Regions from separate parts of the Limnohabitans sp. MORI2 genome, predicted to be linked through region 3. Evidence: predicted binding sites of a transcription regulator. Region 3 holds the regulator's gene; each other region holds the start of a gene.
The links. The regulator sigma-54, encoded in region 3, starts transcription at its own class of promoters, with help from an activator protein. The targets are predictions, from matches to a motif close to TGGCANGNAANCTGCTTT.
Positions count from the first base shown of each region.

Region 1: a site for sigma-54 is predicted at 3,260-3,277, ahead of QMG27_RS00525 (urease subunit gamma). Genes of this name have one in related genera too.
Region 2: a site for sigma-54 is predicted at 7,168-7,185, ahead of QMG27_RS00250 (TorF family putative porin). Genes of this name have one in related genera too.

Region 1 is NZ_AP027058.1:108,331-118,958, reverse strand. It holds gene QMG27_RS00550 (urease accessory protein UreF) at 1-117, opposite strand, end outside; gene ureE (urease accessory protein UreE) at 107-673, opposite strand; gene ureC (urease subunit alpha) at 683-2,425, opposite strand; gene QMG27_RS00535 (urease subunit beta) at 2,425-2,745, opposite strand; gene QMG27_RS00530 (hypothetical protein) at 2,758-2,922, opposite strand; gene QMG27_RS00525 (urease subunit gamma) at 2,945-3,247, opposite strand; gene urtA (urea ABC transporter substrate-binding protein) at 3,556-4,827, shown strand; gene urtB (urea ABC transporter permease subunit UrtB) at 4,891-6,534, shown strand; gene urtC (urea ABC transporter permease subunit UrtC) at 6,536-7,648, shown strand; gene urtD (urea ABC transporter ATP-binding protein UrtD) at 7,645-8,517, shown strand; gene urtE (urea ABC transporter ATP-binding subunit UrtE) at 8,532-9,245, shown strand; gene QMG27_RS00495 (urease accessory protein UreD) at 9,522-10,355, opposite strand; gene QMG27_RS00490 (TonB-dependent receptor) at 10,592-10,628, shown strand, end outside.
Region 2 is NZ_AP027058.1:57,431-68,058, reverse strand. It holds gene lplT (lysophospholipid transporter LplT) at 1-576, shown strand, start outside; gene QMG27_RS00280 (DMT family transporter) at 598-1,512, shown strand; gene QMG27_RS00275 (glutathione peroxidase) at 1,509-1,994, shown strand; gene glcF (glycolate oxidase subunit GlcF) at 1,991-3,235, opposite strand; gene glcE (glycolate oxidase subunit GlcE) at 3,251-4,426, opposite strand; gene amt (ammonium transporter) at 4,553-5,968, opposite strand; gene QMG27_RS00255 (P-II family nitrogen regulator) at 5,984-6,322, opposite strand; gene QMG27_RS00250 (TorF family putative porin) at 6,353-7,129, opposite strand; gene QMG27_RS00245 (YifB family Mg chelatase-like AAA ATPase) at 7,339-8,916, shown strand; gene QMG27_RS00240 (putative DNA-binding domain-containing protein) at 8,913-9,650, opposite strand; gene QMG27_RS00235 (DUF692 family multinuclear iron-containing protein) at 9,644-10,369, opposite strand; gene QMG27_RS00230 (MFS transporter) at 10,546-10,628, shown strand, end outside.
Region 3 is NZ_AP027058.1:2,493,532-2,504,159, reverse strand. It holds gene QMG27_RS12000 (SLAC1 anion channel family protein) at 72-1,100, opposite strand; gene QMG27_RS11995 (LysR family transcriptional regulator) at 1,152-2,093, shown strand; gene QMG27_RS11990 (hypothetical protein) at 2,239-2,610, shown strand; gene QMG27_RS11985 (hypothetical protein) at 2,617-3,189, shown strand; gene argS (arginine--tRNA ligase) at 3,221-4,930, shown strand; gene QMG27_RS11975 (SPOR domain-containing protein) at 4,949-5,617, shown strand; gene QMG27_RS11970 (thiol:disulfide interchange protein DsbA/DsbL) at 5,635-6,294, shown strand; gene lptA (lipopolysaccharide transport periplasmic protein LptA) at 6,420-6,938, shown strand; gene lptB (LPS export ABC transporter ATP-binding protein) at 6,971-7,717, shown strand; gene QMG27_RS11955 (RNA polymerase factor sigma-54) at 7,727-9,298, shown strand; gene QMG27_RS11950 (THUMP domain-containing protein) at 9,307-10,628, shown strand, end outside.

The sequences.
Region 1 (10,628 bases), 260 kb from region 3:
TTCTAGACCTTCGGAGTACGAAAAGCCACCAATGGGCAACGCAGGCGATGCGAGCCAGATGAGTTGGATCAGCGCCGGTGTGGAAGACGGCGCTGCAGTGGCAGCGTCAGTGGTCATGCTTGCAGTTGGGTCCGTGCACGTGGCCGTGAGAGCGATCTGTGTGATCATGGCTATGGCTATGGCTGTGTTCGCCGTGACTATGCCCATGTGAGTGCCCATGGCTGCTGTACGCACCACCTTCAGGCTCAAACGCTTCATGCACCGTCACCACCGTCATGTGCATGGCGCGCAGCATATCGGCCAACACATGGTCTGGTTCAATCTTCAAGTGATCGGGTTGCAACTCGATGGGCACATGGCGGTTGCCGAGGTGGTAAGCCGCACGCGTCAAGTCAAACGCGGTGCCGTGCTGCGCACAGGCAGTGATGCGCAACACCTCTTGCGGTGCCGCCACCACACGGATGAGCGAGCCGTCTTCAGCCACCAACACATCGCCGCCGCGCACCAAAGTGCCGCGCGTCAAAAACACACCCAAGCTGCGGCCTGTGCTGTCAGTCGCATCAAAGCGGCTTTTTTGGCGTACGTCCCAATCGAGCTCCACCGTGGGCGCACGCTTGAGCAAAGCAGTCGCCAAACCTTGGCCGCCAGAAATCAATTTAGAACAAATGAGCATCAGAAAAATTTAGAACAAGAAGTAACGTTGTGTCATGGGCAAGCTCAGCGCAGGTTCGCAGGTGAGCAGATTGCCATCCGCCCGCACCGCATAGGTTTGGGCATCCACTTCCATGCGTGGCGCATAGTCGTTGTGAATCATGTCACGTTTGCCCACGCTTCTGATGTTCTTCACGGCACTCAAGGTTTTATTCAAACCAAACTTCTGTCCGATGCCCGCTGCCATGCCCGCTTGCGACACAAACGTGAGCGAACCACGGTGCAACGCGCCGCCATACGCTCCAAACATGGGGCGGTAGTGCACGGGCTGCGGTGTAGGAATGGACGCGTTGGGGTCGCCCATCGCCGCCATGGCGATGAAGCCACCTTTCAAAATGATGCTGGGCTTGATGCCAAAGAATGCGGGCTTCCACACCACCAAGTCGGCCCACTTGCCCACTTCTACACTGCCGACTTCGTGGCTGATGCCGTGGGCAATCGATGGATTGATGGTGTACTTGGCGATGTAGCGTTTGACACGCGCGTTGTCATGACGATCCGTGTCGCCTGGTAGCGCACCGCGTTGCGCTTTCATCTTGTGCGCGGTTTGCCATGTGCGAATGATCACCTCACCCACACGGCCCATGGCTTGGCTGTCGCTGCTCATCATGCTGATGGCACCGAGGTCATGCAAGATGTCTTCGGCGGCAATCGTCTCGCGGCGAATGCGGCTTTCGGCAAAGGCCAAGTCTTCGGCAATGGCGGGGTCGAGGTGGTGACACACCATGAGCATGTCCACATGCTCGTCGAGCGTGTTCACGGTGTACGGACGCGTCGGGTTTGTCGAGCTGGGCAACACATTGGCCTCGCCCACCACTTTCAAAATATCGGGCGCATGGCCACCGCCTGCACCTTCGGTGTGAAAGGTGTGGATGGTGCGACCTTTGAAGGCGGCCACCGTGTCTTCCACAAAACCCGATTCGTTGAGCGTGTCGGTGTGGATGGCCACCTGCGTGTCGGTGGCCTCGGCCACGCTCAAGCAGTTGTCAATCGCGGCGGGCGTGGTCCCCCAGTCTTCGTGCAGCTTTAGGCCAATCGCGCCTGCGTTGATCTGCTCGTGCAGCGAATCGGGCAGAGCGGCATTGCCTTTGCCCAAGAAGCCGAGGTTCATCGGAAATGCATCCGCCGCTTGCAACATGCGTTCGATATTCCAAGCGCCAGGTGTGCAAGTGGTGGCAAAGGTGCCAGTAGCTGGGCCTGTGCCGCCACCAAGCATAGTGGTCACACCGCTCGTCAACGCTTCTTCAATTTGCTGCGGTGCGATGAAATGGATGTGCGTGTCCACACCCCCCGCAGTGACGATGTTGCCTTCGCAGCTGATCACCTCGGTGCCTGGGCCAATGACGATGTCCACGCCCGGTTGTGTATCGGGGTTGCCCGCTTTGCCAATGGCCACGATGCGACCGCCCTTCAAGCCAATGTCGGCTTTGACAATGCCCCAGTGGTCAATGATGAGGGCATTGGTCATCACGGTGTCCACCGCGCCGCCCGCTTGTGGCCCTGTGCCTGCGCCGTCACGTGTGCGCTGCGATTGCGCCATGCCATCGCGGATGGTTTTGCCGCCGCCGAACTTCACCTCTTCACCGTAGCCGCCCGCTTTGAGTGTGAAATCTTGTTCGACTTCCACCACCAAGTTGGTATCTGCCAAGCGCAGGCGGTCGCCCACGGTGGGGCCAAACATCTCTGCGTAAGCGCGTTTGCCGATGGTTGCCATCACTTGCTTCCTTTGTCCACAGGACCGTTCACCAAACCGCGAAAGCCAAACACCTGACGATCGCCGCTCAAGTCGACCAACTCGACCGTGCGTTGTTGGCCGGGTTCAAAGCGAACCGCAGTGCCAGAGGCAATGTTCAAACGCATGCCGTGTGCAGCCACACGATCAAAGCGCAAGCCTGCATTGGTTTCTGCAAAGTGGTAGTGCGAGCCCACTTGGATCGGGCGGTCACTGGCGTTTTGCACCACCAACGTGTGCGTGCGTCGGCCGGGGTTGAGGGTGTGTTCGCCCTCGTCAATCAAGAGTTCGCCGGGTGTCATGCGTGCCTCGCCTTACTTGTTGCGACCCATCCACCACATGGCGGCGCCGACCGCCAACGCGATCACAAAGCCCCACACATCGGTAGCGTGGTAGTGCGAAGCACCCTCGATGCCGTGGCCTTCGTGGGCCATGGCCCAAGCGGGCATGAGCGAAATAAGAGAAATTAAACGTTGCATGGTGTACGTCCGAAAAGTGAAATCAAACAATGGGCTGATGCACGGTCACGAGCTTGGTGCCGTCTGGAAACGTAGCCTCGACTTGGATGTCGGGAATCATCTCGGCCACGCCATCCATCACGTCGGCACGGGTGAGCACATTGCGGCCATCGCTCATCAATTGCGCCACGGTCTTGCCGTCGCGCGCACCTTCCATCACGGCAGCGCTAATGAGGGCAACAGCCTCGGGGTAGTTGAGCTTCAGACCACGAGCTTGGCGGCGCTCGGCCAACAAAGCAGCAGTAAAGATCAACAGCTTGTCTTTTTCGCGGGGTGTGAGTTCCATAGTGATTTGAAGTATGCAACATGCGTGCCCTCTTCAACATCGCCCTAAGCCCCTGAATCATTGGCTTTGGTGCGCCACCCCGTCTTGGTGCGCACAACTTTGCGAATCGACACGCATCAGGCTGGTGCATTTTTATTTTTTTGACCTCAAATGGTGCCACTCAATCACGCTTACTTTGCCTATATATAGGCAGTCATCGTTGGTCTAGGGGATACACAAATTGGCACAGGGTTTGCGATAGGTCTCGCGAAGCGCACCGCTACAGCGAGCGCCGAACAACCCTTAATTTTTTGGAGTGAACCCCCATGATGAATCGTCGAGGAAATTTGAAAGCATTGGCCGCCGCAGCTGCGCTGTCTGTCGGCTCATTGGTCTTAGCGCCACAAGCGTTGGCCGCAGACACCATCAAAGTGGGCGTGCTGCACAGCTTGTCTGGCACCATGGCCATTTCTGAGACTGTGTTGAAAGACACCGTGCTCATGGCCATCGACGAAATCAACGCCAAGGGCGGCGTGCTGGGCAAGAAGCTTGAGCCCGTGGTGGTCGACCCCGCTTCCAACTGGCCCTTGTTCGCTGAGAAAACCAAACAGCTCATCGGCCAAGACAAGGTGTCTGTGATCTTTGGTTGCTGGACTTCGGTGTCTCGTAAATCGGTGTTGCCCGTCGTAGAAGAAATGAACGGCTTGCTCTTTTACCCCGTGCAATACGAAGGTGAAGAGCTCAGCAAAAACGTGTTCTACACCGGCGCTGCACCTAACCAACAAGCCATTCCTGCGGTGGACTATTTGATGAGCAAAGACGGCGGCGCTGCCAAGCGTTGGGTCTTGTTGGGCACCGACTATGTGTACCCACGCACCACCAACAAAATTTTGCGTGCTTACCTCAAGAGCAAAGGCGTGAAAGAGTCGGACATCGACGAGAAGTACACACCGTTTGGTCACAGCGACTACCAAACCATCGTGGCGGACATCAAGAAATTTTCTGCTGGCGGCAAGACAGCCGTGGTCTCCACCATCAACGGCGACTCCAACGTGCCCTTCTACAAAGAACTGGGCAATGCTGGCTTGAAAGCCAAAGACGTCCCCGTTGTTGCGTTCTCTGTCGGTGAAGAAGAGTTGCGCGGCGTGGACACCAAGCCCTTGGTGGGTCACTTGGCCGCATGGAACTACTTCATGTCCATCAAGAACCCTGCCAACGATGAGTTCATCAAGAAGTGGGCGGCTTATGCCAAGGCCAAGAACATCGCCGGTCACAAAGACAAGCCTTTGACCAACGACCCCATGGAAGCCACTTACATCGGCATCAACATGTGGAAGCAAGCGGTTGAGAAAGCCAAGTCCACCGAGACCGACAAAGTCATCGCTGCCATGGCAGGTCAAACCTTCAAAGCACCCAGCGGCATTGTGAGCAAGATGGATGAGAAGAACCACCACTTGCACAAGTCGGTGTTCATTGGCGAGATCAAGGCGGACGGTCAGTTCAACGTGGTTTGGAAAACACCAGGCCCTGTGAAAGCCAAGCCATGGAGCCCCTTCATCGAAGGCAATGCTTCTAAGCCCGATGAGCCTGTGAAGAAGTAAACCTTTCTCCGAGGGATTGACTTGGGGGAGGGCACTGCCCTCCCCTTTTTTATGGAAATCTTGATGCACCACTTTTCTATGTCATCGCTCACGCACACGCTGCAAAGGCACATCGCATGTCAGCGCCACTGGGTGCACCGCATCGCTTGTGGATTGGCCATTGTTGTATGGAGCCAAACCAGCGCACTGGCACTCACGGCAGACCAAGCCCGCGCCCTCACCTTGGGCGACACCGATGCACGCGTGACGGCGCTGCAAAAAGCCTTGACCACCCCTGACGCCCAAACCGCTGCGTTTTTGCAAGCCATGGCCGATGACGCTGTAAAAGTGAACGGCACACACGTGCTGGTGGTACGCGATGGCCAAGCGACAGACCCTGTGACCGGTGAAGCCAGTGCGCTGCCTGACACCGCAGAAGACGTGATCAACAACAACCGCATGCGCGGTGAGATTGATGCCGCGTTATCTGCCTTGCAATTGCTCAGCCCCGATGTCGCCTTACGCACGCAAGCCGCCAAATCGGTGCTGAAAGAGCCTGATCCCACCAAACTCGCCATGCTCGAAAAAGCCTTGGCAAGCGAGGCTGATGAGGGCGTGAAAAAACAAATGTTGTTAGCTCGCGCTGCAATTTTGCTCAACAGCGACAACGCTGACGAACGCTTTGCCTCGGCGAAAACTCTGGCCGACAGCCAAACCCCCGACACCCAACTCTTGCTCAATCAACGTCTGAGCCAAGAGGAAGACAAAAAAGTCCGCTCGCAATTGCAAACCTCGCTGCTCACCATCCAGGCCGCGCTGAGCTGGGGCGACAAACTCGGCGCATTGTTTACCGGCATCAGCTTGGGTTCCATCTTGTTACTCGTGGCATTGGGCTTGGCCATCACCTACGGCTTGATGGGCGTCATCAACATGGCGCACGGCGAGCTGATGATGATTGGCGCGTATGCCACCTATGTGGTGCAAGGCCTGTTTCGTCAGTACTTGCCAGGCATGTTTGACGCGTATTTGTTGGTGGCTGTGCCTGCTTCATTTTTGGCAGCAGCCCTCGTGGGCGCGGTGCTCGAACGCTTGGTGTTGCGCCACTTGTATGGTCGCCCGCTTGAAACGCTGTTGGCCACTTGGGGCATCAGCTTGGTGTTGATGCAAGGCGTACGCAGCATTTTTGGCGCGCAAAACGTGGGGGTTGAAAACCCCTCGTGGATGAGCGGTGGCGTGCAACTGCTGGCCAACCTCTCGCTGCCCTACAACCGTTTGATCATTCTTGGCTTCGCTCTGTTTGTGTTGGTCGGCATGACGCTGTTGATCAGCCAAACACGCTTGGGTTTGTTTGTGCGCGGCGTCACCCAAAACCGCCCCATGGCTTCAGCGCTCGGTGTGAACACGGCACGCGTTGACACCTACGCCTTTTCACTCGGTTGCGGCATTGCGGGCTTGGCCGGTTGTGCGCTCAGCCAAATTGGCAACGTGGGGCCAGACCTCGGACAGAGCTACATCGTCGATGCATTCATGGTGGTGGTACTCGGTGGCGTGGGGCAACTGGCAGGCACGGTGTACGCCGCGCTGGGCTTGGGCCTGATGAACAAATTGCTCGAAGGCGTGGCCGGCGCAGTGCTGGCCAAGATTGCGGTGCTGGTATTCATCATCGTCTTCATTCAAAAACGTCCCCAAGGCATCTTTGCCATGAAAGGCCGCAGTGCGGAGGCATGACATGACACATCTACCAGAACCGCCCGCATTGTTGGGCACCAAAGGCTGGGCATTTTTCTTGGCCGCCTTCATCACCGTGTGTGCGGTGGTGCCTGTGCTCAACCTGTGGGTGCCTGCCGACAGCGCGTTCCACCTCAGCGACTACGCCGTGGCTTTGATGGGCAAGATCATGTGCTACGCCATTTGCGCGCTGGCGATGGATTTGATTTGGGGCTACACCGGCATCTTGTCGCTCGGGCACGGACTGTTTTTTGCGCTGGGCGGCTACATGATGGGCATGTACCTCATGCGCCAAATTGGCACCGATGGCAATTACAAAAGCAATCTGCCCGACTTCATGGTCTTCCTTGACTGGAAAACCTTGCCTTGGCATTGGAGCTTCAGCGACAGCTTTGCCGCTACGTTGTTGCTGGTGGTTTTGGTGCCCGGCTTGTTGGCTTTTGTGTTTGGCTACTTCGCGTTTCGCTCGCGCATCAAAGGCGTGTACTTCTCCATCATCACGCAAGCCATGACGTTTGCAGCCATGCTGCTGTTCTTCCGTAACGAAACCGGCTTTGGTGGCAACAACGGCTTCACCGATTTCAAACGCATCTTGGACCTGCCCATTGCCACGCCCGCCATGCGCATGACCTTGTTTGTGCTCACGGGTTGGGCATTGTTGATGAGCTTTCTATTCGCACGTTGGTTGGTGCAAAGCAAGTTTGGCCGCGTGCTGCAAGCCATCCGCGATGCCGAGAGTCGCGTGATGTTTTCTGGCTACTCACCTCTGCCCTACAAGCTCACCATTTGGGTCATCTCAGCCGTGATGTGTGGCATTGCGGGTGCCTTGTATGTGCCGCAAGTGGGCATCATCAACCCGAGCGAGATGAGCCCTGCTAACTCGATTGAGATGGCGGTTTGGGCTGCTGTGGGCGGACGCGCTTCGCTGATTGGCCCCATCGTGGGCGCGTTCTTGGTCAACGGCATGAAGAGCTGGTTGACCGTGACCGCCCCTGAGTTTTGGTTGTACTTCCTTGGCGCTTTATTTATCGGCGTGACGCTGTACATGCCGCATGGCGTGGTGGGCTTGATTCAAAAACTCAGCACCAAGAAAAATGCACAGGAGCGTGTATGACCCCCGATCTGTTTGAAGAAGGCTCAGAGCGTTTGGCCACATACCAAGCGCGTCAGGCGGTTGAAGTCACCTCGGGCGACCGCAGCGCGGGCTATGGTCGCGTGCACGAACCCGGCAGCTTGGATCTCACGCACGGCCGCATCTTGTATTTGGAAGACGTGCATGTGAGCTTTGATGGTTTCAAAGCCATCAACGGTTTGTCGCTCGACATCGCACCCGGTGAGCTGCGCTGCATCATCGGCCCCAACGGGGCGGGCAAGACGACGATGATGGACATCATCACCGGCAAAACCAAGCCCGACTCGGGTCAAGTGTTCTTTGGCAGCACCATCGACTTGCTGCGCCACACCGAACCCGAAATTGCACAACTGGGCATTGGTCGCAAGTTTCAAAAACCCACCGTGTTTGAACAGTTGAGCGTGTTTGAAAACTTGGAGCTCGCCTTGAAAACCCACAAGGGTGTGGCCGCGTCGATGTTCTTCAAACTCAACGGCACGCAACGCGACCGCTTGAGCGAGGTGTTGCACACCATCCACTTGCAAGACAGCGTCACGCGTCAAGCAGGCAATCTGAGCCACGGTCAAAAGCAATGGCTAGAGATTGGCATGTTGCTCATGCAAGACCCCAAGCTCTTGCTGCTCGACGAACCCGTGGCCGGCATGACCGACTTTGAAACCGAACGCACCGCCGAGCTGTTCTTAAGTCTCAAAGGCAAACACTCGCTGATGGTGGTGGAGCACGACATGAGCTTCATCAACACCATCTCCGACATCGTCACCGTGCTGTGCGATGGTTCGGTGTTGGCGCAAGGCACGCTGGCACAGGTGCAAGCCGACGAGCGTGTGATTGAGGTGTACCTAGGCCGCTAACTCTGACGTTCACTATGCAAACACACGACATGCCTTTACTTCAGGTTTCAAACATCAACCAGTTCTACGGCGGCTCGCACATCCTGCGTGACGTGAGTTTTGAAGCGAACTTGGGTCGTATCACGGTGCTGCTCGGGCGCAACGGCGTGGGCAAGACCACGCTGCTCAAGTCGCTCATGGGGGCTGTGCCGATTCGCGATGGCAGCATCACCTTCAACGGCGCGTCGATTGAACGTGCCGCACCGTACGAACGTGCGCGTGCCGGCATTGGCTACGTACCACAGGGACGCGAAATCTTTGCGCGACTCACCGTAGAAGACAACTTGCGCATGGGGCTGGCCACTCAGCCTGCAGGCACAGACATACCTGCTGAGTTGTTTGAGTTGTTTCCTGTGCTGAAGCAAATGCTGCATCGCCGTGGCGGCGATTTGTCAGGCGGGCAACAGCAGCAACTGGCGATTGCACGGGCCTTGGCGTCTGGCCCAAAGTTGTTGGTGTTGGATGAGCCCACCGAGGGCATTCAACCCAGCATCATCAAAGACATTGGCCGCGTGATTCGCATGTTGGCCAGTCGTGGCGACATGGCAATTTTGCTGTGCGAGCAGTATTACGACTTTGCCGAAGAGTTGGCGGATGACTATTTGGTGATGGAACGCGGTGAAGTCATTGCACGCGGCATGGGCTCAGACATGCAGCGGGACAACGTTCGTCAGTTGGTGGCGATTTAAGTTGTTTAGCGCCTGAAGTTTTTCCGTGCGTGAAGGTTTCTCGCCGGAGGAAATCAGGTGATGCGGGTGCGGCGGCTTCCTCATGCTGGGGTACCAGAAATCGTCAGCCGCCGCGCCCGCATCACCTGATCGGTCGTCGAAGAAAAATGTCACCCTAAAAAACTGCCAGCCGCAGTCTGGGGGTAGAGGGCTTGGGCAGGTGACGATTTCTGGTACCCCAGCATGAGGAACCTGCCCAAGTCCTCTACCCCCAGCGAGCCCAGCAAAAAGCAGAAACTACATGGACCAAATTCGAGGCGGCACATTCGACATGCCCCATAGGCCCCGACGCCAAGCCGCCCAAACCCCACGCAACAACGTCTGCGCAGGCTCCACCAGGGGCGACAAGGTGCGCAACACCACCACGCGTGGATGCGGCGATGTCACACCCGCCACCAGGCCTGCAGGCGCAACTTCAGTCAACTCACGCGCCAAGGCCAACGCCAGATCGCGCCGTTCACGCAACAAATCAGACCCACACGCCAGCACCAAAGTCGCCATGCAACGGTGCTTGGCCAAGCCCAAGGGGCCATCCATCAAACGGGTATCTTGCGCATCTAACAAACCACGCTCAAGCCACACGCCCGACATTTCCATGTGTTGCTGCAACTGCCCGCTCTCAAACGGCAAGTTGGCATTCGGGAGTCCAAGCGCAGTGATGTCCCACGCCATCATCTCGGCTGTGGGGGCTAGGTCAAACACCGCATGGTTCAAACCGTGGCAGCCGTTATACGCAATGGTTTCCAGCGGCAGCCACTCTAGGCGTGCACCGTCGCCCACATGGGCTTTGACTTGTTGTGTCGCGAGACCTTGCTCGCTTCTGTAAAAACGTGTGGCGCCAGGCGTGGTGAGCAAGGCATGTGCGTGCGCATCGACGTTCAACGTGATGTCTAAGGTATCCCCACCTACCAAACCACTGGGCGGATGTACCAACACGTTGTGGCACACCGCATCCCCTTCGGGGTAGAGGCTCTGCAACACACGCAAAGGTCCACTGTGCGAAAACTTCGCCGTGGTGCGTGACGCGTTGTGCGTGTAGTCGATTTGAAGTTGTGCGAGCCAGCCTGCCATGTTTGCCCTGTGTTGGTGCTTGTTTATTTAAGTTTGGTGCATTCGGCACCAACAACAGCCGCACGCACAACCCATGCGCAGCTTGTGTGGTGCATCGTGCCATGTCCAAAGCAGCTCAGCTGTGCTTCATGCATACGACACTGCAGACTTCATGCCATGGCACCGTGTTTGGGCATAAAAGCTGCTGTGCATCCTCCATGAGGACTCGTTGGTCATGGTTGGGATGGATGTTAGGGGTGAACTGCGTCTACGCGTTGGCCCATGAGACTGTAC
Region 2 (10,628 bases), 210 kb from region 3:
TTTTGGGGTGTCAGCGGCAACTTGCGCTACATCGTCTTGGCATGGAGTGCTGCTGCTTTGGGCTACACCACCACGCAAGCGTCAAGCTTGGTGGGTGTCGTTGCCATTGGCACGGCTGTCGGTGCTGTGGTCGCATCTATAAAGATGAAGCTCGACCATGCCACACGCCTCATGCCTTTGGGCATCGCCATGGGTTGCTTCGTGGTGGCCATGAACTTCATTGACAACTTGTGGTTGGCTGTGCCCTTCCTCATCATCTTGGGCGCTTTAGGTGGCTTCTTGGTGGTACCGATGAATGCGCTGTTGCAACACCGCGGCCACAACCTCATGGGAGCAGGTCGCTCCATTGCTGTGCAAAACCTGAATGAACAACTGTGCATTTTGGGTTTGGGCTTTTTGTACACGTTTAGCACCGGCATGGGACTCAGCGCCTTTGGTGCCATCACCGCCTTTGGCGTGTTGGTCGGCTATGTGATGTGGCTCATCAAGCTGTGGCATGAACACAACCACAACCACCACCGCGAGGAGTTGGCGCGTTTGATGCACATCGCACGCAACGACGATTTGCACGGCTAAGCAGTCCGCACACAGCACCTCATGACGCGCCCCGCGCTGGCCGTGTTGGCCTTGGCTTTCAATGCGCTGGTATGGGGCTTGTCGTGGTTCCCTTTACGTGCGCTGGACGCGCAAGGCCTGCACCCTTTATGGGCCACGGCGGCTGTCTTCACCCTGGCAACGATCGTACTGAGCTTGATCTGTCCTTCAGGTTGGACACACTTCAGACAACACCCGCAACTCTATTGGCTCATGGCCGTGTCTGGCCTCACCAATGTGGGGTTCAACTGGGCCGTCACCACTGGCGATGTGGTGCGCGTGGTGTTGCTGTTTTATCTGATGCCGACTTGGTCGTTGTTGCTGGCATGGTGGCTGCTGGATGAACGCCCCACACGGGGGGCATTGGTGCGCTTGTCGCTCACTTTGGTGGGTATGGTGCTCGTCCTCACCACACCTGCATCGCCTTGGCCACTGCCGCAAGATCTGGCTGATGTTCTTGCTCTGCTCGCAGGTTTTTGTTTTGCCCTGACCAATATTTGGTTGCTGCGTTTGCAACACACACCTGAGTCGTCGCGCATGGTCGCCATGTTTGCAGGCGGCGCTTGGATGGCCATCGCGTGCGCGTTGCTGGCATCCACTCTGAGCGTGATACCACCGCTCTTTGCATCGCCTCTTGAAAATGCCAGCCTCTCCGTCCTCACAAGCTGGGCACCTTGGGTGCTGGGGCTGAGCGCCGCATTTTTGCTGTCTAACTTTTCTTTGCAGTACGGCGCGGCGCGCTTAAGCGCACACACCACAGCGATGGTGATGATGTCGGAAGTGGTCTTCGCCAGTGTGTCCTCAGTTGCACTAGGGGCTTCCGTGCTCACATGGCGCGTCGCGCTGGGTGGCGGCATGATTGTGGTCATGGCCTTGCTGGCATCGCATGCACATACATCCATGGAGACTCACAAATGACCGCGCTCAAAGATTTCGCCGCCCAACGCATCGACGGCACACCTCTGTCCTTTGCTGACCTGCAAAACCAAGTTTTGCTGATTGTGAACACCGCTAGTGCCTGCGGCTTCACGCCCCAGTTTGAAGGGCTAGAGGCGTTGCATCAAACCTATGGTTCACGCGGTCTCGCCGTGATTGGCTTTCCATGCAACCAGTTTGGCGCCCAAGACTCGGGCACCAACGCGGAAATCGGCGCCTTTTGCCAACGCAACTACGGCGTGAGCTTCACGATGATGGAAAAAGTAGATGTGAACGGCGACAACGCCCATCCATTATTTAAGTGGCTCAAAGCCGAAGCACCGGGTCTTTTGGGCAGCGAGGGCATCAAATGGAACTTCACCAAGTTCTTGGTCGGCAAAGACGGTCACGTGCTCAAGCGATATGCATCGATGGATGCGCCAGCCAAGCTGGCCAAAGACATCGAAGCAGCTTTGGCGGCTTAATTCAAAGCCGCATCCAGCACTTCCACCCAATGCTTCACAGGCACATCTGTGCCGCTTTGCAAGTGAGTGATACAGCCCACGTTGGCACTCAGGATGGCTTGGGGCTTGAGTGCATCCAAGTTACCCAACTTGCGGTCACGCAACGTGTAGCTGATGTCGGGGTTGAGCACGCTGTAGGTACCTGCAGAGCCGCAGCACAGATGTGATTCATGGTTAGCGACTTGAATTGAGAAACCCAAGGCCGCCATGTGTTGCTCCACACCACCTTTGAGCTTTTGACCGTGTTGCAAGGTGCAAGGCGGGTGATACGCCTGAGCGCCTACCGCAGCAACCGCCGCTGCGTTCAATTTAGGTTTGAGTAAGGGCACCAACTCGGGCAACAACTCGCTCAAGTCTTGGGTGAGATCGCTGATGCGTTTGGCTTTGGCGGCATAAACCGCATCATCCTTCAACACATGGCCGTAGTCTTTCACCATCACGCCACAGCCTGAGGCGTTCATCACAATGGCTTCCACGCCTTGCTCGACAAACGGCCACCACGCGTCAATGTTGGCGCGTATTTGCACCAAGCTACCGTCTTGGTCATTCAAGTGAAATTTGACTGCACCGCAGCATCCCGCTTCGGGCGCCACAATGGTTTGAATACCCGCGGCATCCAGCACACGCGCAGTGGCCGTGTTGATGTTGGGCAGCATGGCGGGCTGCACACAGCCTGCGAGCATGAGCACTTTGCGGGGGTGTTGCGTTGTGGGCCACACCACGCCATTGCGCTCAGCAGTTTGAGGCGCTGGCACTTTGGCTTTGAGCTTGGCAGGCAATACACCGCGCACCGCTTGGCCGAGCTTCATGGCCGGCGCGAACAGCGGAGAAGTGAGGCCTTCTTTCAAGGCCCAACGCATGAAGCGTTCACCCACAGGGCGCGGCACTTGCGCGTCCACCACCTTGCGGCCCACGTCCACCAAGTGACCGTATTGCACGCCGCTGGGGCACGTGCTTTCGCAGTTGCGGCAAGTGAGGCAGCGGTCCAAGTGTTGCTGCGTGGCTCGCGTGGGCGTGGCACCTTCAAACACTTGTTTCATCAAATAGATGCGGCCGCGTGGGCCATCGAGTTCATCGCCTAACAGTTGGTAGGTCGGGCACGTCGCTGTGCAAAAACCGCAGTGCACGCACTTGCGCAAAATGGCTTCGGCTTGTTCGCCTTCGGGTGTGCCGACGTATTGGGGGGCCAGGTTGGTTTGCATGTGAGGCTCTGTGTTTTAAACACGACCAGGGTTGAAGATACCGGCTGGGTCAAACTGTTTTTTGAGTTCGTTTTGAATGCGCTGCTGCACCGCGTTGAGTGGGGTGTACACGCCTACGGCTTTATCGGCGTCACCATGTGCAGCGCTGGTACGGAACAAGGTGGCGTGGCCGCCTGCTTTCACCGCCGCCTCGCGCACTTGCGCAACGGCTGAGGCAGGCGCCCACAACCAACGCTGGGCACCATGCCACTCGATGTATTGGGCGCATGCAACGCCGTTGACACGCACATCCAGCACAGGCGCGGTTTGCGGCACGCTCAGGCGCCACAAGCAGTCTTGATCGGTTGGGGCTTTGAAGAAATCCAAAGTGTGCTCGCCGCTGCCACGCCAGTCGTCAACGACATCCTGTGCATTCATGCGTGTCACGTGTGCACCCAAGGCTTGCACATCAGCGCTCATTTTGGTCACGGCGGCATCCACGGCTGCAACAGCCCCACGCAAGCGGACAAAGAAAAAATCTTGCGCCGGATCGGCGGTGGTGTCGTACACCCACGCGCTGGCGTTCAAGGGCAAGGGTTGACCGCCCCATTGGTTGATGAGTTTCAAGGCTTGCGCTTGGCTAACGCCAGCGCACACCAAAGTGGCCTCACCGGGCGCGACAGGCAACACCTTCAATGACACCTCGGTGATGAGCCCCAACTGACCCCAGCTACCGGCCAACAAACGCGACACGTCATAGCCCGCCACGTTCTTCATCACTTGACCGCCAAAGGTGAGGTGTTCGCCTTTGCCATTGATGACGCGTGCACCCAGCACAAAATCGCGCACCGTGCCCACGCTGGCGCGCGAGGGCCCCGCCAACCCTGCAGCCACCATGCCACCAATCGTGGTGCCTTCGCCCAAAGCATCGTGCCGCCCTGCTGAGAAGTGCGGTGGCTCGAAAGCAAAGCTCTGACCTTTTTCAGCCAACGCCGCTTCAACCTCGGCCAAGGGGGTGCCTGCACGCACGGTGATCACCAACTCGCTGGGTTCATAACTCAAGATGCCACTGTAAGCGCGGGTGTCTAGCACTTCGCCTTGCAGCGATTGCCCCAAAAAGTCTTTGGTACCACCCCCACGCAAGCGCAAGGGCTGGCTGGTTTGAGTGGCGTGAAGGATACGGTCGGTGAGGTGTTGCAGCGTGTCTTGCATGAACCGCATGGTAGCCGCTAGGTTTGCAGCTGGTTTTGAATTTTTTGCACAGTCCTGTCAAAAATAAAAAAAGCCCGCCGAGAGGCGGGCTGTGAAGTCCAAGGAAAACTTGAAGTACTTGAAAAATTAACGGTGGTAGGCCGTTTCGCCGTGTGAGCTGATGTCGAGGCCTTCGCGCTCTTCTTCTTCGGTCACACGCAGACCCAACACGATGTCCACCAGTTTGTAGGCCACGAATGACACCACAGCAGACCAGACGATGGTGGTACCCACAGCAGTTGCTTGGATGATCACTTGGTCGACGATGGAATAGTCAGGGTTCACGGCATTGGCCACGTAGTCGAACACGCCAGTACCGCCGAGGGATGGGGCTGCAAACACGCCGGTCAACAACGCACCCAAGATACCGCAGACACCGTGCACGCCGAACACATCGAGTGAGTCGTCAGCGCCCAAGAGGCGTTTCAAACCATTCACACCCCACAAGCCGCCGAAGCCGCCCACCAAGCCGATCACGATGGCACCCATGGGGCCCACGAAACCGCAAGCGGGAGTGATCGCCACCAAACCAGCCACAGCACCCGAAGCAGCACCCAGCATCGAAGCTTTGCCTTTGGCCATCGCTTCACCGGCAATCCAAGCAATGGTCGCTGCGCCAGTGGCCACCAAGGTGTTCACAAAAGCGAGGGCTGCTACACCGTTGGCTTCGAGGTTCGAACCAGCGTTGAAACCGAACCAACCCACCCACAAGAGAGAGGCACCGACCATGGTCAATGTCAAGCTGTGAGGCGCCATCGATTCTTTGCCGTAACCGACGCGCTTGCCGATCACATAAGCACCGACCAAACCAGCCACCGCAGCGTTGATGTGCACCACCGTACCGCCTGCGAAGTCCAACGCACCCTTGGCCCACAGCCAGCCAGCAGCGGCCGTCACAGTTTCCAAGCTAGCAGCGTCAGTGATGGCGTCAGGGCCGTCCCAGTACCAAACCATGTGGGCCACGGGCAAGTAGCTGAAGGTGAACCACAACACGCAGAACAACAACACAGCCGAGAACTTGGCGCGCTCAGCGAATGAGCCCACGATCAAAGTGCAAGTGATCGCAGCGAAGGTTGCTTGGAAGGCTGCGAATGTGAATTCAGGAATCACAACGCCTTTGCTGAACGTGGCAGCAATGGAGTCAGGCGTGATGCCTTTGAAAAACAACTTGTCAAAGCCACCAAAGAAAGGTGAACCACCGGTGAAGGCCACGGTGTAACCGTAGATCGTCCACAACACATAAATGAGTGAGCTCACCACGAAGACTTGCATCAACACAGACAGCATGTTTTTGCTGCGAACCAAACCACCGTAGAACAAAGCCAAACCGGGGATGGTCATCAAGATCACCAACAAGGTGGAAATCGTCATGAATGCGGTGTCGCCCTTGTTAGGGATGGCGGCAACTGCAGCGGCTGCTTCGGGGGCAGCTTGGGCCAAAGCGGCGCTTCCAGACAAAAGGAAGCCAGCGCCTATGGCCAGATAGGCGAAAAGTTTAGTCATGATGGATCTTCTTTCTTAAAGTGCTTCGGGCCCGGTCTCGCCGGTACGGATGCGAACAACTTGCTCTAAGTCGTAAACAAAAATCTTGCCGTCGCCGATTTTTCCGGTACGGGCAGAACCTTCAATCGCTTCGATCGCGCGGTCAACGTGTTCAGCGTCGACCGCAGCTTCGATCTTGACCTTGGGCAAGAAGTCAACCACGTACTCAGCACCGCGATACAACTCGGTGTGGCCTTTCTGACGGCCGAAGCCTTTGACTTCAGTAACAGTGATGCCCTGCACGCCAATTTGAGAGAGGGCCTCACGGACCTCGTCCAACTTGAACGGCTTGATGATGGCGGTGATGAGTTTCATGGTTGCTCCTAGAGAAGACAGTACGTTGGTTTAGAACGCGTACTTGACGCCAACGACCACTGCGTTTTTGCCAGCGTAGTAGCTAGTAGATGACAAGCCTTTTGAGAGCGTCTCATCAGCTGTTGTTTTGATAGCGGCAACGCTCGCTGTCAAGCCATCACCCAAGTCTTTGTTCAAGGTCAAAGCGAAGTCGCTGTAGCCATAGATTTGGTTTGCGTTCTTGATGCTTTGGCGGCCAGCGTGAGGCACGATGCTGTAACCATTGCCCAAATCAAATGTGGCGCTCAAATCCCAGTAGGTGCTGCCCTTGCTGTCAGAGTAGCCGAACAAGTTAGATGTGGCTTGTGAATACTTCAATGTTGCTGGGCCGTAAGTGGCGGCGCCATAGACTTCGTCTGTGTTGGCGTTCACGTTAGCAGAAGGTGCTGCGTCTTTGTATGTGTTGCCCACGTACTGGTAACGCAAGTAGCCGACGTCATAAGCCAAACCACCTGCTTCAAACTTATAACCACCGTAAAGATCCAACTCAACTGGACCTTTGGCTGTTTTACCGCCCGTGCCCAAAGCAGCATCTTTGATCCACTTGATCGTCGAAGCCCAAGCGCCCAGATAGAAGCCATTGGCATTGGCGTAGTCGATGCCGCCTTGCAATGCTGGATCGCCTTTGGTTTGAGCGATACCGCGGTAACGGTACTGGCTCACGACACCCACGTTGTATGTCACTTCTGGCGCTGCAGGCGCTGTTTGCGCAAACGCTGCAGAAGATGTGGCCAAGAGGGCCAACAAAAGTTTGGACTTGATGTTCATAGTTTTCTCCATTGAAAATTTAAGAGGGATACACCTACTTAGCAGGGTCCGTGCCAGCGCCAAAGTCCACAAAAGTGCTCTCTTCACTCACGCCGTGACCCAAAGTGATGCAGTAGTCTGACTACCCCATCATTTTGGTGCACTTCTTTGGTGCGCTACTTCGTACTACTTGCCCCGCAATGGGGATAACCCTTGGAACTGGAAGTTGTATGTCGCTTGCTTTGATTCACAGCCGCGCACTCTTGGGTTTGCAGGCACCGGCTGTCACCGTCGAGGTGCATTTGGCCAATGGTCTGCCAAGCTTCACGCTGGTGGGTTTGGCCGATACCGAAGTGAAGGAAGCGCGCGAGCGGGTACGGTGCGCCATTCAAAACGCGGGGCTGGAGTTTCCAAGCAATAAGAGAATCACCGTTAACTTGGCGCCAGCCGATCTACCCAAAGACTCGGGGCGCTTTGATTTACCGATCGCTTTGGGCATCTTGGCTGCGCATGGGCAGCTAGACATCGCCGCGTTGGCTCAACATGAATTTGCTGGCGAGTTATCTTTATCGGGGGAGTTACGGCCCGTGCGTGGTGCATTGGCCATGGGGCTGGCACTTCGCGGTTCGGGTGTGCGCACGCGCTTGGTGTTACCTCTCGGCAGCGCAGAAGAAGCTGCACTTGTCCCCACGGCCGAGGTCTACCGCGCCCAGCACTTGAGCGATGTGGTGGCGCACTTTGCAAAACCAGAGGTGAAGGGCTTGATGGCTCAGCGCGAAGAAGGCAACAGCCATGTTGCACACACCACAGAAGGGTGGTGTCGCATCGAAGCGCCGTCGCTGATTGCGACACAAGGCAATGCCCCTCACACAAACATCAGCGACTTGGCAGATGTCAGAGGACAAGCCATGGCACGTCGCGCCCTTGAGATTGCAGCGGCGGGTGGTCACTCGCTTTTACTAGTGGGCCCACCTGGCACAGGCAAGTCCATGTTGGCACAACGCTTTGCAGCCCTACTGCCTGAGATGACCTTAGATGAAGCTTTAGAAAGCGCTGCCGTTGCCAGCTTGGCAGGACGCTTTGAATTGAACCAGTGGATGCAGCGGCCCACGCGCAGCCCACATCACACGGCCACCTCGGTGGCGTTGGTCGGTGGCGGCACACCGCCGCGCCCGGGCGAGATATCGCTTGCGCACAACGGTGTGCTCTTCCTGGATGAGCTGGCCGAGGTCAAACGAAGCGCTTTGGAGGCATTGCGTGAACCCCTAGAGAACGGCCACATCACCATCTCACGGGCGGCCACGCAGGCGAAGTTCCCAGCACGGTTTCAGCTGATCGCCGCGATGAACCCCTGCCCATGTGGTTACTTAGGCTCTTCCGTCAAAGCCTGCCGCTGCACGCCTGACCAAGTGACGCGTTACCAAGGCAAGCTGAGCGGACCGTTGCTAGACCGCATTGATTTGCAAGTGGAAGTGCCGACCCTGACTGCTGATGTGTTGATGCAGACAGCACCCGGTGAGTCCACGGCCACGGTACGTGCGCGATGCCTAGCCGCACACGCCAAAGCCATAGCGCGACAAGACGTACCCAACCAAGCCCTGCAAGGCCAAGCTTTAGAAGCGCACATGCAGCTAGACGCAGCAGCGGCCACGTTTTTGCAAAACGCAGCCACCAAACTGGGCTGGTCCAGCCGCAGCACACACCGTGCGATACGCGTGGCACGCACCATTGCAGACCTGGCCGGCAGCACCGCTATACAAGTGGCACATGTGGCCGAGGCGCTGCAATACCGTCGCGTGCTGACTTAAGCGCGAGCGCCCAGCACGATGCCCTCACGCTGCAATTGCGCCATGACCTCTACACCTTCACGCACAAACGCTTCGGGCTCAGGATGTGACAACCAACGTGCCAGCACCAAAAAGGCTTGCTCACCGGTTTGACCTTCGCGCAGCAGGTCGAGCAACTGACCTCTGAACACGCTGCTCTCAAACACATGCAACTCATCGTCCATGTCTCGCAACATCGACACATAGGTGCTTTGCATGTCGTCAGGTTCGTGGTCGGTGTCAATGCTGTGCACGGGCCATTCGTAAGCCGCCTCCACATGCGTCGGGTTAAGCACCACCGCATGGCGCATCACATCCGCCGCGTCATCAAAAGCGGGCCACTTCACAGGTGCCGTGTTGACTGCGTTTTGTAGCCATTCGAAATGCGCCAAGTCTTGTAGCCAGGCAGGTAAGGTTTGCATCTCGGGGCTTTCGCACACATGCTCAACAAAGGCACGTTGCGTGGTGCTGGCCCAAGGGGTGTGATTGGGTGCATCTTTTAAGAAGAGGCGCACCGCATGCTCCCAAATATCCTCGCCTAACAACGCTTGGGTTATCGGAAAGGCGGGCTCCAACACATCGCACAAATGTTTCACCATTTCTTGGGTACAAGCAGCAGCGGCAACTTTGTCGACGCCATCGGGGGCTGGCACACCCAAAGGGTCGCGTAAATGGCGGGCTAGAGCAAATTGGTATTGGCGGAAATCGGTCAGCATGTCAGAGCCTCCAAGTTGAGTTGTTTCACATCGTCCACACAACGTGCCACGCGTCGATGGGTGCGCGCCAACACATCGCCCAACAAGGGGTACTCGCGCCCCACGCGCACGTAGTCAATGCTGCTCAAGGGCAAAGCGCGCAAAAACGCATGTGGATCAAAACCAAAATGCAAGCCGTTGGCCGCCAATGCATGCAAGTCCAAATGCAGACTGCAGCCTGAGGCGCTGACAACTTCAGAAATGAACTCTGCTTCATTCATCTCCACCAAAGTGGGAGCCATGTGGTGCATCACATTTCGAATACCAATGCGCAAACCCAACGCTTCTTGCACTTGGGTAATGCGTGACACCGTCCACTGCACTGCTTGGCGCGTACTGGGAATGGGCAAGTTGATGAACAAGGGCGCGTCGTCCGCGCTCCAAGCCAAGGCTTCAGAAAACACCTGGATACTATGTTCAACAATGAAGCTGCGCAGATCACGTAAAACAGCTTTGTCCAAAACCCCTGGACCACCCAGTGACAGGCTCTGACTCAAACACACGCCGGGGTAATGCTGCGTGAGTTGCTGTAAATCTTTACCCGCCGTGCCACCAATACCGATCCAATCGGGTGGCGTGAGTTCTAAAAACTGCAAGTTGTCAGGGGCACGGCTTTTCAGCGGTGCCAGCAGCGCAGGTCGCAAGGCCAAACCTGCGCCTTGAAGGATGTGATGTTTCATAAGGTCGCTTTCATACAAAGTGCCAATCGATGGCTCCAGGCCTCGTATTCGGCAGAGCTTCTGAGAACATGAACAAACGAATTTGCAAATCACCACCTTTTTGATAACAGCCCCAAAACCTCACAAATCGCGTAGGCGTCAATCTAAAAATTGAGGCTGCGTATCATTGACAACCCATGTCTCAAAACCATTTCCATCCGCGTGACGCACGCTTTGTTTGGGCGCTTTCGCTACTGCAACTCATCAGTTGGGGAAGTGT
Region 3 (10,628 bases):
CTGTGTGGATTGCATCGCCAGCTTTTGGGCTGTCGTGACAAATTGGTAGGTAATCGGTGTTGTGCGTGCTTTTATTTTTCAGGCGCTAACAAGTGGCCGTGACGCAAACCGCGCCAAGTGCTGAGTGTCAAACCCAAAATCAACAACGATGTGATGGCCAGCAGCAAGGTGGCGGGCATTTGCAGCCAAGCACCGCCGGGGGCATGTGTCATGCGCAAAGTGAGTGAGGTGAAGGCAGCCAAAGGAAAGCTCATGCCCCAGTTGGCCATGCTGAAGGCTTGTTCACGAATGGTGCTGATTTGAGTGATGGCCAGCATCAAGAAGAATGCGCCAACGCCCCACAACATCCACACCAAGGTCAACGGGGCGTCCAGTTGCAACAAACTCAAACCACCAATGGAGGGAGGCACCAAGGTGATGAACCAACTCGGTGCCAAACGTGCAGGCAATGGGCCGGCTTGCGCCAGACGCACAAACATCAAGGTTTGCAGAACCGTCCATAAAAACATGCCGATGCCAAACTGCGCGGTAGCCCAAGTCTCTAAACCAATGCTCACGCCACCCAAGGGGGCAAGGACATTGCCCACCACAGGAATGAAAAACACAGGCGTGAAGGTGGCCCACTGCAGACCACCGTTTTCTGCGTTGTTAAGCCAACGTTCAATGACCCAAACAGTGGCTGCAATTTCCAAGATAGAGCCAACGCACCAGAGGAACGTCAGCGCTGTGTCGAGGTTGCGGTTGGTGCCCCAAAACAAATTGATGCCCAAGCTGGCCAGCAACAAAATAGAAATAGGCAAGGTCGCCATGAATGCATGACGCACGGGGTGGCGCATGTCGGCGACCACGGCATTCGGGTGTGCTTGCAAACGCACGATGCAGGCCAAGCACAACAGCACAAAAATAAATTGCGCAACGATGGCGGCGACCAAGCCCAATCCAAGTGCGGTGTCGCCAAACACATCGGTGGCACGCAGCCAGGCTTGCGACAAACCACACCAACCCATCACCATGGCAAACCAAGCCGGTGCAAGGTACTCAAGAAGCGCAACGGCGCGTGTGATTCGGCTGGGGCGATGCGTAGATGCTTGGGTGTTCATGGCTTGATTTTAGGCGGTGGGGGTGTTTTCGCGCCCGTGGATAATCGATGCATGGACAAACTCAAAGCCTTTGAGTCTTTTGTGTCAGTGGCGTCTAAAGGTAGCTTGACCGCTGCCGCCAAAGCCGAGGGCGTTGCACCCGCCATCATGGGGCGCCGCTTGGACAGCTTGGAAGCCCATTTGGGCGTCAAGCTCTTGGTGCGCACCACGCGGCGCATCACGCTCACACACGAAGGCACGGCATTCCTTGAAGACTGTCAACGCTTGCTGGCCGAGGTGGCCAATGCCGAAGCGAGCGTGAGTGCGGGCGGTCTCAAAGCCAGTGGGCATTTGCGTGTGACAGCACCAGCGGGCTTTGGTCGCCGTCATGTGGCGCCCTTGGTGCCAAAGTTTCACAGCATGCACCCAGATGTGACCGTGTCACTCAATCTGAGCGACCGCGTGGTCGATTTGGCTGCCGAAGGTTTTGACTGCGCAGTGCGCGTGGGTGATTTGCCCGACTCATCACTGGTGAGTGTGCGCATGGCTGACAACCGCCGCTTATGTGTAGCCACCCCCGAATTCATCAAACGCTATGGCACGCCTAAGGTGCCGAGCGATTTGATGCGCTTCAAATGTTTGACCTTGTCGAGTGATGCATCGCAAACCCGTGGCTGGGCATTTCGTGTGCCCGTCAGTGGGAAAGGTCATGAAGGCCCAACCCATGAAGTGATTCACTTGCGCCCCAGTGGCCCCATGGATTGCTCAGATGGACAAGTCCTGCACGATTGGTGCTTGGCAGGCCATGGCATTGCATGGCGCAGCACATGGGAAGTGGAATCGGAAATTCAAAAAGGGCTTTTGGTCCCTGTCTTGGAGGACTTCGCTGCGCCACCCAACGGCATTTACGCCGTGTTTTCGCAACGCAAACACTTGCCGTTGCGTTTGCGTTTGTGGATTGATTTCTTGAAAGACCACTACGGACATGCCAACTACTGGGGTGCTGCAGCATGAGGACACTCTCTGTTTGAGAAATGGTGGCTTTGCGTGATATGCGCACTACATACAAAGCTTACGCTTATTGTTTGATCTGTAGCGGATAAACTCTTTTGCAAACCAAAGTTGCAACATTTGGTGTGACTATTTCAAAGTCTTGCAAATGCGAAAAATTCTTACTCTTCCCTTTTTTCTATTAACAGCCAATTTATGTATTGCAGCGACTTTGAGCTTTGAATGCAAGTTCAATCTTGAGGCCACATCCAGTGGATTGAATAAACAATCCCCGCTTTTCGAGTTGCGATTCATTAGCGATGATGAAAAGAAGTCCGCTTATTTGATGGGTAACAACGGGTCTGCAGAGGTGAAGGCCATTCAAAACGCTGGTGGTATCAGCTTTGTTGAAATCACTACTTCGGGCAACGTCATGGTGACGACGATCGCGAAATCTGGCGAGGCTGTACACAGTAGAAATGCTGTGATGCAGTCTCAGTTGGTTTCATCTCAGTATTACGGTAAATGTGTTGCTAAGTAATAAGCAATGAATGGCCCTGTCGATGAGTATTTAGGCGAAGAGACGCCAAAAGCAAAATTAAGAACAGCACAAGCAGTATTGGGGCTGGCATTCAGATTAAATGTTGAAGTCCAACATGACCGTATTTCACGTGAGTTATTTGACAGAGACGTCGAGATCTTGACAGGAGAGAGAGGAGTTCGATTACCTGCCTACCCTGAAGGCACTAAGCATGACTTGATTCTGGGTATGCACAACCTTGTCTTAATAGCAATTGGTTCAAGTGCATTGACTGCTGATGAGGTCTTAGAGCAGGTTTTTGGCAAGCAAGATAAAGAAGTTAGCCGCCAAGGTCTTCGTGCCGTTGTAAATCAAGTTAGGAATGCTTTTGCGCATTCTCCGTGGCGTCCGAAGTGGCTAATCAAGGAGCACCTTCGTAAGAAATACGAAGTTTATTTGGGTGATCCAGAAGGGATTACTTTTGATGCAACAACGCTTCATGGCAAAGGGTTACAGCCAGAAGACTTTGGTGGTTTAGAGGCTTGGGTCAATATCCTGCGATATTGCGAACAGATCGTGCCAGATGAGCATTGTGTATGAGTGGTAGCTTGCCGCCCCGTAAAATCTAGCCATGCTCCAAGTTAAACAAGAATTGCTGGCCGCCCTGAGCCAAGCCCTCGACGGTTTGTTGCCCGGTTCTGGCAACAAAGCCGCGTTTGAATCCCCCAAGGTCGCCGCGCATGGCGACTACGCCATTACGGCCGCCATGCAGTTGGCCAAGCCCCTCAAGCTCAACCCCCGTCAGTTGGGTGAACAGTTGCGTGATGCCTTGCTGGCCGCGCCCGCCTATCAACAGTGGGTGCAAGACATTGAGATTGCAGGCCCCGGCTTTATCAACATCCGTTTGAAGCCAGCCGCCAAACAACAAATCGTGCGCGAGGTGTTGGCTGCCAAAGAGCAATTCGGTTTTCAAGCTGAAAACGGCCAACGCGTGTTGGTCGAGTTTGTGTCGGCCAATCCCACCGGCCCATTGCATGTGGGTCACGGTCGCCAAGCGGCGTTGGGCGATGCGATTTGCAATTTGTTTGAAACCCAAGGCTGGAACGTCTACCGCGAGTTTTATTACAACGACGCGGGCGTGCAAATCAACACCTTGGCTAAGAGCACACACTTCCGCGCCCAAGGCTTCAAGCCCGGCGACGATTGCTGGCCTGTGGACCCTGAAAACCCAGAGAGCAAAGCGTTTTACAACGGCGACTACATCCAAGACATCGCCACCGATTTCTTGGCGGGCAAAACCGTCAAGTCCGACGACCGCGAATTCACCGCCAGCGGCGATGTGAACGATGTGGACGGCATGCGCGAGTTCGCCGTGGCTTACCTGCGCCACGAGCAAGACCTTGACTTGAAAGCCTTTGACGTCAAGTTCGACAACTACTACCTCGAGAGCAGTCTGTACACCAGCGGCAAAGTGGCCGACGCGGTGAGCCGCTTGCAAGCGGCTGGCAAAACGTACGAGCAAGACGGCGCGCTGTGGCTCAAGTCCACCGACTATGGCGACGACAAAGACCGTGTGATGAAAAAGACAGACGGCACCTACACCTACTTTGTGCCAGACGTGGCGTACCACATCACCAAGTGGGAGCGGGGCTTCACCAAGGTGGTGAACATTCAAGGCACAGACCATCACGGCACGATTGCCCGTGTGCGCGCTGGCTTGCAAGCCGCCAATGTGGGCATTCCCGAGGGCTACCCCGACTACGTGCTGCACACCATGGTGCGCGTGATGCGCGGCGGCGAAGAAGTGAAGATTTCCAAACGCGCGGGCAGCTACGTGACCTTGCGTGACTTGATTGAGTGGACCAGCAAAGACGCCGTGCGCTTCTTCTTGCTGAGCCGCAAGCCCGACACCGAGTACACCTTCGACGTGGACTTGGCCGTGCAAAAGAACAACGACAACCCCGTGTACTACGTGCAATATGCGCACGCGCGCATCTGCTCGGTGCTGCGTGCGTGGGCTGAAAAAGACGGTGGCGATGTGGCTGCGCTCAAAGACGTGGACTTGTCTGCGCTCGAAAGCCCCCAAGCGCAAGCCCTCATGTTGCAACTGGCCAAGTACCCAGCGATGTTGACTGCCGCATCGGCAGACTTTGCGCCGCACGACGTGACTTTCTACTTGCGCGATCTCGCGGCTAGCTACCACAGCTACTACGATGCCGAGCGCATCTTGGTCGACGATGAAGCGGTGAAAAAGGCGCGCTTGGCGCTGGTGGCTGCGACAGCGCAAGTGCTGCACAATGGCTTGGCTGTGTTGGGTGTGTCAGCGCCCGCCAGCATGTAACGAGTGGAGAATTCGCGCATGAATCAGCAGCGTGGCAGCACTTTGATTGGCTTCATCCTAGGTCTTGTGGTCGGACTTGGCGTGGCGCTGGGCGTGGCCATCTACGTCACCAAAATGCCCATTCCTTTCATGACCAAAGGGCAAACACGCACGGCAGACTCTGATGCCGCGGAGGCTGAGAAAAATAAAGACTGGGACCCTAATGCACCGCTGTATGGCAAGAAAGGCGCCAAGTCTGATGAGAGTAAAACCGAGGTCAAGGCAGATCCTAAGCCTGATGCTGCGACCAAGGTGGATGCCAAGAGTGCTGACCCCTTAGGCGATTTGGTGAAAAAGACAGCAGAGCCTAAGCCGGAACCCAAACCGAAATCTGAGCCGAAGCCTGTTGAGGCCAAAGTGCTTGAACCGAAAGCCGCAGAGCCCGGGGCGGAGAATAAATCTGCGAATGCAGACCCGTTTATTTATTTTGTGCAAGCTGGCGCATACCGAACCAATGAAGAGGCGCAAGCGCAACGTGCCAAGACCGCTTTGTTGGGCTTAGACACCAAAATCAGCGAGCGTGACCAAGGCGGGCGTACGGTTTACCGTGTGCGCGTAGGTCCGCTCGACAAAGCCGAAGCCGAACGGGTGCGTGCCAAGCTGGATGCTGCGCACATTGATTCCGCCATGGTGCGGGTACAACGTTAAACACCAAGAGGTAACTTATGAAGCGTCGTGATTTTTCTTTCGCTGCGATCAGCGCTGCTGCCGTGACGAACTTGCCCGTCGTTGTTCACGCACAAGGGCCCGCCCCTGCGAAGAAGCCAGTGGAAGGCACAGATTACTTGCCGCTGGACAAGCGTGTGCCGACCGATGTGGGTGTCGGCAAGATTGAAGTGATCGAATTCTTTTGGTACAGCTGCCCACATTGCAATGCGTTTGAGCCTCAGTTTACCGCTTGGAAAAAAGCTGCCCCGAAAGATGTGGTGATTCAACGTGTGCCCGTGCGTTTTCGCGATGATTTTGAACCTCAACAACGCACGTATTACGTGTTTGAGGCGCTCAACATGGTGGATGCTTTGCATGGCAAGTTGTTCCATGCCATCCATACCGAGCGCCAACAACTCAACACGCCTCAGGCTTTGGCAGCTTGGGCTGACAAGAATGGCTTGCCAGAAAAGAAGTTCATGGAGGCCTACAACAGCTTCGGTGTTGCCAGCAAAGCGCGCCGTGCCACGCAGTTGCAAGAAGCCTTTAAGGTGCAAGGCGTGCCGTCCTTGGGCGTGGCGGGGCGTTTCTACACCGATGGCTCTTTGACGCAAACCATGGATCGTGCGCTGCAGGTGGCCGAGTACTTGATCGGTGAAGTTCGTCGCGGCCGCTAAGTCTTTGTCCGCCTTGCATGGCGGGGTCAGCACGAAAATTGCTTTATTGATGGTTAGAATGCTTTAACTCAACGAGCAATATCCGTGCCTTGACCTCATTTGCTTCTTTCTCACTTGCTTTGCTGATGGCCATTGTGCCGGTAGCGGCGTCGGCGGAAAAAGCAGATCGTGACAAACCCACGCACATTGAAGCCGATAACTTGGTGCACGACGAGCTTAAGCAAGTCAGTATCTTTACGGGACGTGCGGTCATGACGCGAGGCACCATGATCATGCGAGGTGCACGCATCGAGATGCGTGAAGATGCGGATGGCTACCAGTTTGGTGTCATCCTTCCTGAACCGGGCAAACGTGCTTTTTTTCGACAAAAGCGTGAAGGTAACGATGACTTCATGGAAGGCGAAGCCTTGCGCATCGAGTTTGATGGGAAGGCAGATCGGATCACGCTCATTGATCAGGCTGAAGTGCGCCGTTATCGTGGCGCGACGCTCAATGACACCATGCTTGGCAAGCTAATCATTTACGAAAATTTGACCGATGTGTTCAGCATTGATGGCCACTTACCTCAAGACGCTGGCAAGGGTGTTGTGGGTCGAGTCAAAGTCGTTTTAGCGCCGCGCAATAAAACATTGGAAAAACCGTGATCGAAGTGCTCACCCCAACTGATGCAGCAGAGATGAGCGAAAGCCGCTTGGAGGCTCGCCATTTGCAAAAAGCCTATGGCAGCCGTCAAGTGGTGCACGACGTCTCGATTTCCGTGAGAAAAGGTGAAGTGGTTGGTTTGTTAGGCCCTAACGGCGCAGGTAAAACCACTTCGTTTTACATGATTGTGGGCTTGGTGCGTGCCGATGGTGGCAGCATCACGATTGATGGCGAGCCTGTGGCGCATTTGCCCATTCATCGCCGCTCGCGTTTGGGGTTGAGCTATTTGCCGCAAGAGGCGTCTATTTTTCGCAAGTTGAATGTGGAAGACAACGTGCGTGCGGTGTTAGAGCTACAACGTGATGACGACGGCAAGCCCCTGCACAGCGATGAAATTGAAAAGCGATTGACAGCGTTGTTGCAAGAGTTGCGTGTGGAACATCTGCGCATGTCGCCCTCTCTGGCCTTGTCGGGCGGTGAGCGTCGACGCGTCGAGATTGCACGCGCTTTGGCCACCAATCCTCGTTTCATCTTGTTGGACGAACCCTTTGCGGGTATCGATCCGATTGCTGTGATTGAGATTCAACGCATCATTGGTTTCTTGAAAGCGCGTGGCATGGGGGTGTTGATCACCGACCACAATGTGCGCGAAACGCTTGGCATTTGTGACCACGCGTGCATCATCAGCGATGGTCGTGTGTTGGCGCAAGGAACGCCGCGCGAAATCATTGAAAACGTGGATGTACGCCGCGTTTACCTTGGCGAACATTTCCGAATGTGATCGAGCATCATGAAACAAGGCTTATCACTCCGCGTTTCCCAACATCTGGCGCTCACGCCCCAGTTGCAGCAGTCGATCCGACTGCTGCAGTTGTCGACGCTGGAGTTGAGCCAAGAGATTGAGCAAATGCTCGATGAGAACCCGTTTCTAGACAAAGACTTTGAAGAAGCCCCTCGCGAAGAATTTGGTTTAGACAAGGCTGATACACCTGCGCGCGATGACGAGGTGGAGACCACGCGCGAGGTGCCATCTCTCGATGGCGTCATGTCCGAAATCAGTGTAGATAACACAGCCAGCGACACTGAGCCAAGTGTGGACGGTGTGGCTGAGAGCTGGGATGGCGACGGCAGCGTGGAGTTTTCTGCGGACGATTCTGAGTGGGGCGGCGACGCGCCCGCGAGCAACAGCAACAACACCGCAGACAGTGATGCTGCCGATGCGACTGAGCTGGCGCGCATGCAAGAGTCGCTGGCCTCGCATTTGCATCGCCAAGCACTGGCTTTGCGCTTGAGCCCTACTGATCAAGCTGCCTTGCGTTATTTGATTGAAAACCTCAACGACGACGGCTACCTGGAAGACACCTTGCGCAGCTTGGCCGAAGGTTTGGGTGGCGACGACGAAGAGCAAATCGAAGAGCTCGAACACCGCTTCCAAGTTGCCTTGTCACTGCTGCAAAGCCTAGAGCCTGTGGGCGTGGGTGCACGCGATTTGGCCGAGTGCTTGACACTGCAACTCAAAGCCTTGGAGCCCAAGGGTGAAGAAGCTTTGCAGATCCGTGACACAGCCATTCGCATGTGCAAGCAACCGATGGACATGTTGGCCAAACGCGATTTCAAACGCTTGGCCGTGTTGGTGGGCGACAGCGAAGCCAATGTGAAAGTGGCCATTGCGTTGATTGGCCGCTTAGAGCCCAAGCCCGGCCGCCGCTTTGCAGATGTTGAGCGTCATGTGGTGGTGCCCGATGTGTTGGTCACCCGTGTGGGCAAGTCAACTACTGCTCCGAAATTCAAGGTGGCTTTGAACCCCGATGTGATGCCCCGTTTGCGCGTGCACGACATTTACGCCAACGCACTCAAAGGCGGCAAAGGCGAAGCGCATGCGGGTTTGCAACAGCGCTTGCAAGAAGCGCGTTGGTTCATCAAAAACATCCAGCAACGCTTTGACACCATCTTGCGTGTGAGCAACGCGATTGCCGAGCGTCAAAAGAACTTCTTCATCCACGGTGAGCTCGCCATGCGCCCCATGGTGCTGCGGGAGATCGCCGAAGAGTTGGGGCTACACGAGTCCACCATCAGCCGTGTGACGACCAATAAATATATGAGCACGCCCTACGGCACGTTTGAGCTCAAGTATTTCTTTGGCTCTGGCCTTGAGACAGAGAGCGGCAACAACGCGTCGAGTACAGCGGTGCGTGCGCTCATCAAACAATTTGTGGCGAGCGAAAACCCTAAAAAACCGCTGTCGGATAATCAGCTTTCCGAAATGCTCAAAGAGCAAGGCATTGAGTGCGCTCGCCGCACCGTGGCCAAATACCGTGAGGCGCTGCGTATTGCGCCCACGACATTGCGCAAAGCGCTCTAAAGAAATCTATGAACCAACTGCATCTTTTCCTGCCCTGTGCGGCGGGCGTTGAAACCTATCTGGCCGAAGAGGTTCGGCACATCACGGGCGTGGGTGACGAAGACTTGCGCGTGTTTCGTGCCGGTGTGATGGTGCGCACGTCGTGGCGCGATGTGTTGAAACTCAACTTGCACAGCCGCTTGGCGCAGCGTGTGTTGGTGGAGTTGTCACACACGATGTATCGCCAAGAACAAGACCTGTACCGTGCGGCGTGTGAGGTGGCGTGGGAGTTGTGGTTCTCCCCCAAAGAGACGTTCAAGATTGAAATCACCGCGCAGCACAGCCCCTTGAAGAGTTTGAACTTTGCGGCCTTGAAAGTGAAAGATGCCGTGGCGGATCGCTTCCGTCACAAGTTTGGTGTGCGCCCTGATGTCAACACACAGTGGCCCGATGCGCGCATCTATGTGCACCTGACCACCGATGAGTGCACGCTCTACATCGACACCTCGGGTGAGCCACTGTTCAAACGCGGTTGGCGCGCTGACAAAGGCGATGCACCGCTGAAAGAAACCCTCGCCGCCGCCATGCTGGCCGCAAGCGGTTGGAGCATGGGCGATGGCACACCCGCCAACCCCGACGGACTTGCGGCCCAAGGCGTGCCGCTGTATGACCCCTGCTGCGGCAGCGGCACGATCGCGGTGGAAGCAGCACAAATTGCTTGCAACATCGCGCCGGGGTCGATGCGCAAATTTGGTTTCCAAAAACTCATTCCTTACCAAGAGCACGTATGGCATGGTTTGCTCGATAACGCCCGCGCGCAAGAGTGTGAGCCGCGTGCCCAAGTGTTCGGCAGTGATGTGGCCTTCCGTATGGTTGACTTTGCGCAGCGCAACGCCGAGCGCGGCGGTGTGGCACACGCGGTGCAGCTCAGAGGCGGTGATGCCTTGCAGCGCATGCCGCCCTGCGATGTGCCAGGTGTGATGTTGGTCAACCCGCCCTACGGCGAACGTATTGAAGCCGCAGGTATTGCGGGCGCTGCTCGCCGTGCGCGCTACTCACCACCTACCGAATATGTGTCGCCCTACGAAGACGTGAATCAAAACGGCGACGCTGGTTTTGATGATGCGGCTTATGGCGGCGGCATGGTGCGCGATGACATGCCACGTTTTGGCGCGCGCGATATTGCGCAAACCGAAGACGGTGGTGATTTCTTTGCCCAGCTTGCCAGCCACTGGAAGAAAAACTACGCAGGTTGGAGCGCTTGGATGCTGACGCCTGACCTCAAGCTGCCCAGCCGCATGCGCTTCAAAGAGTCGCGTCGCGTACCCATGTGGAACGGCCCGATTGAATG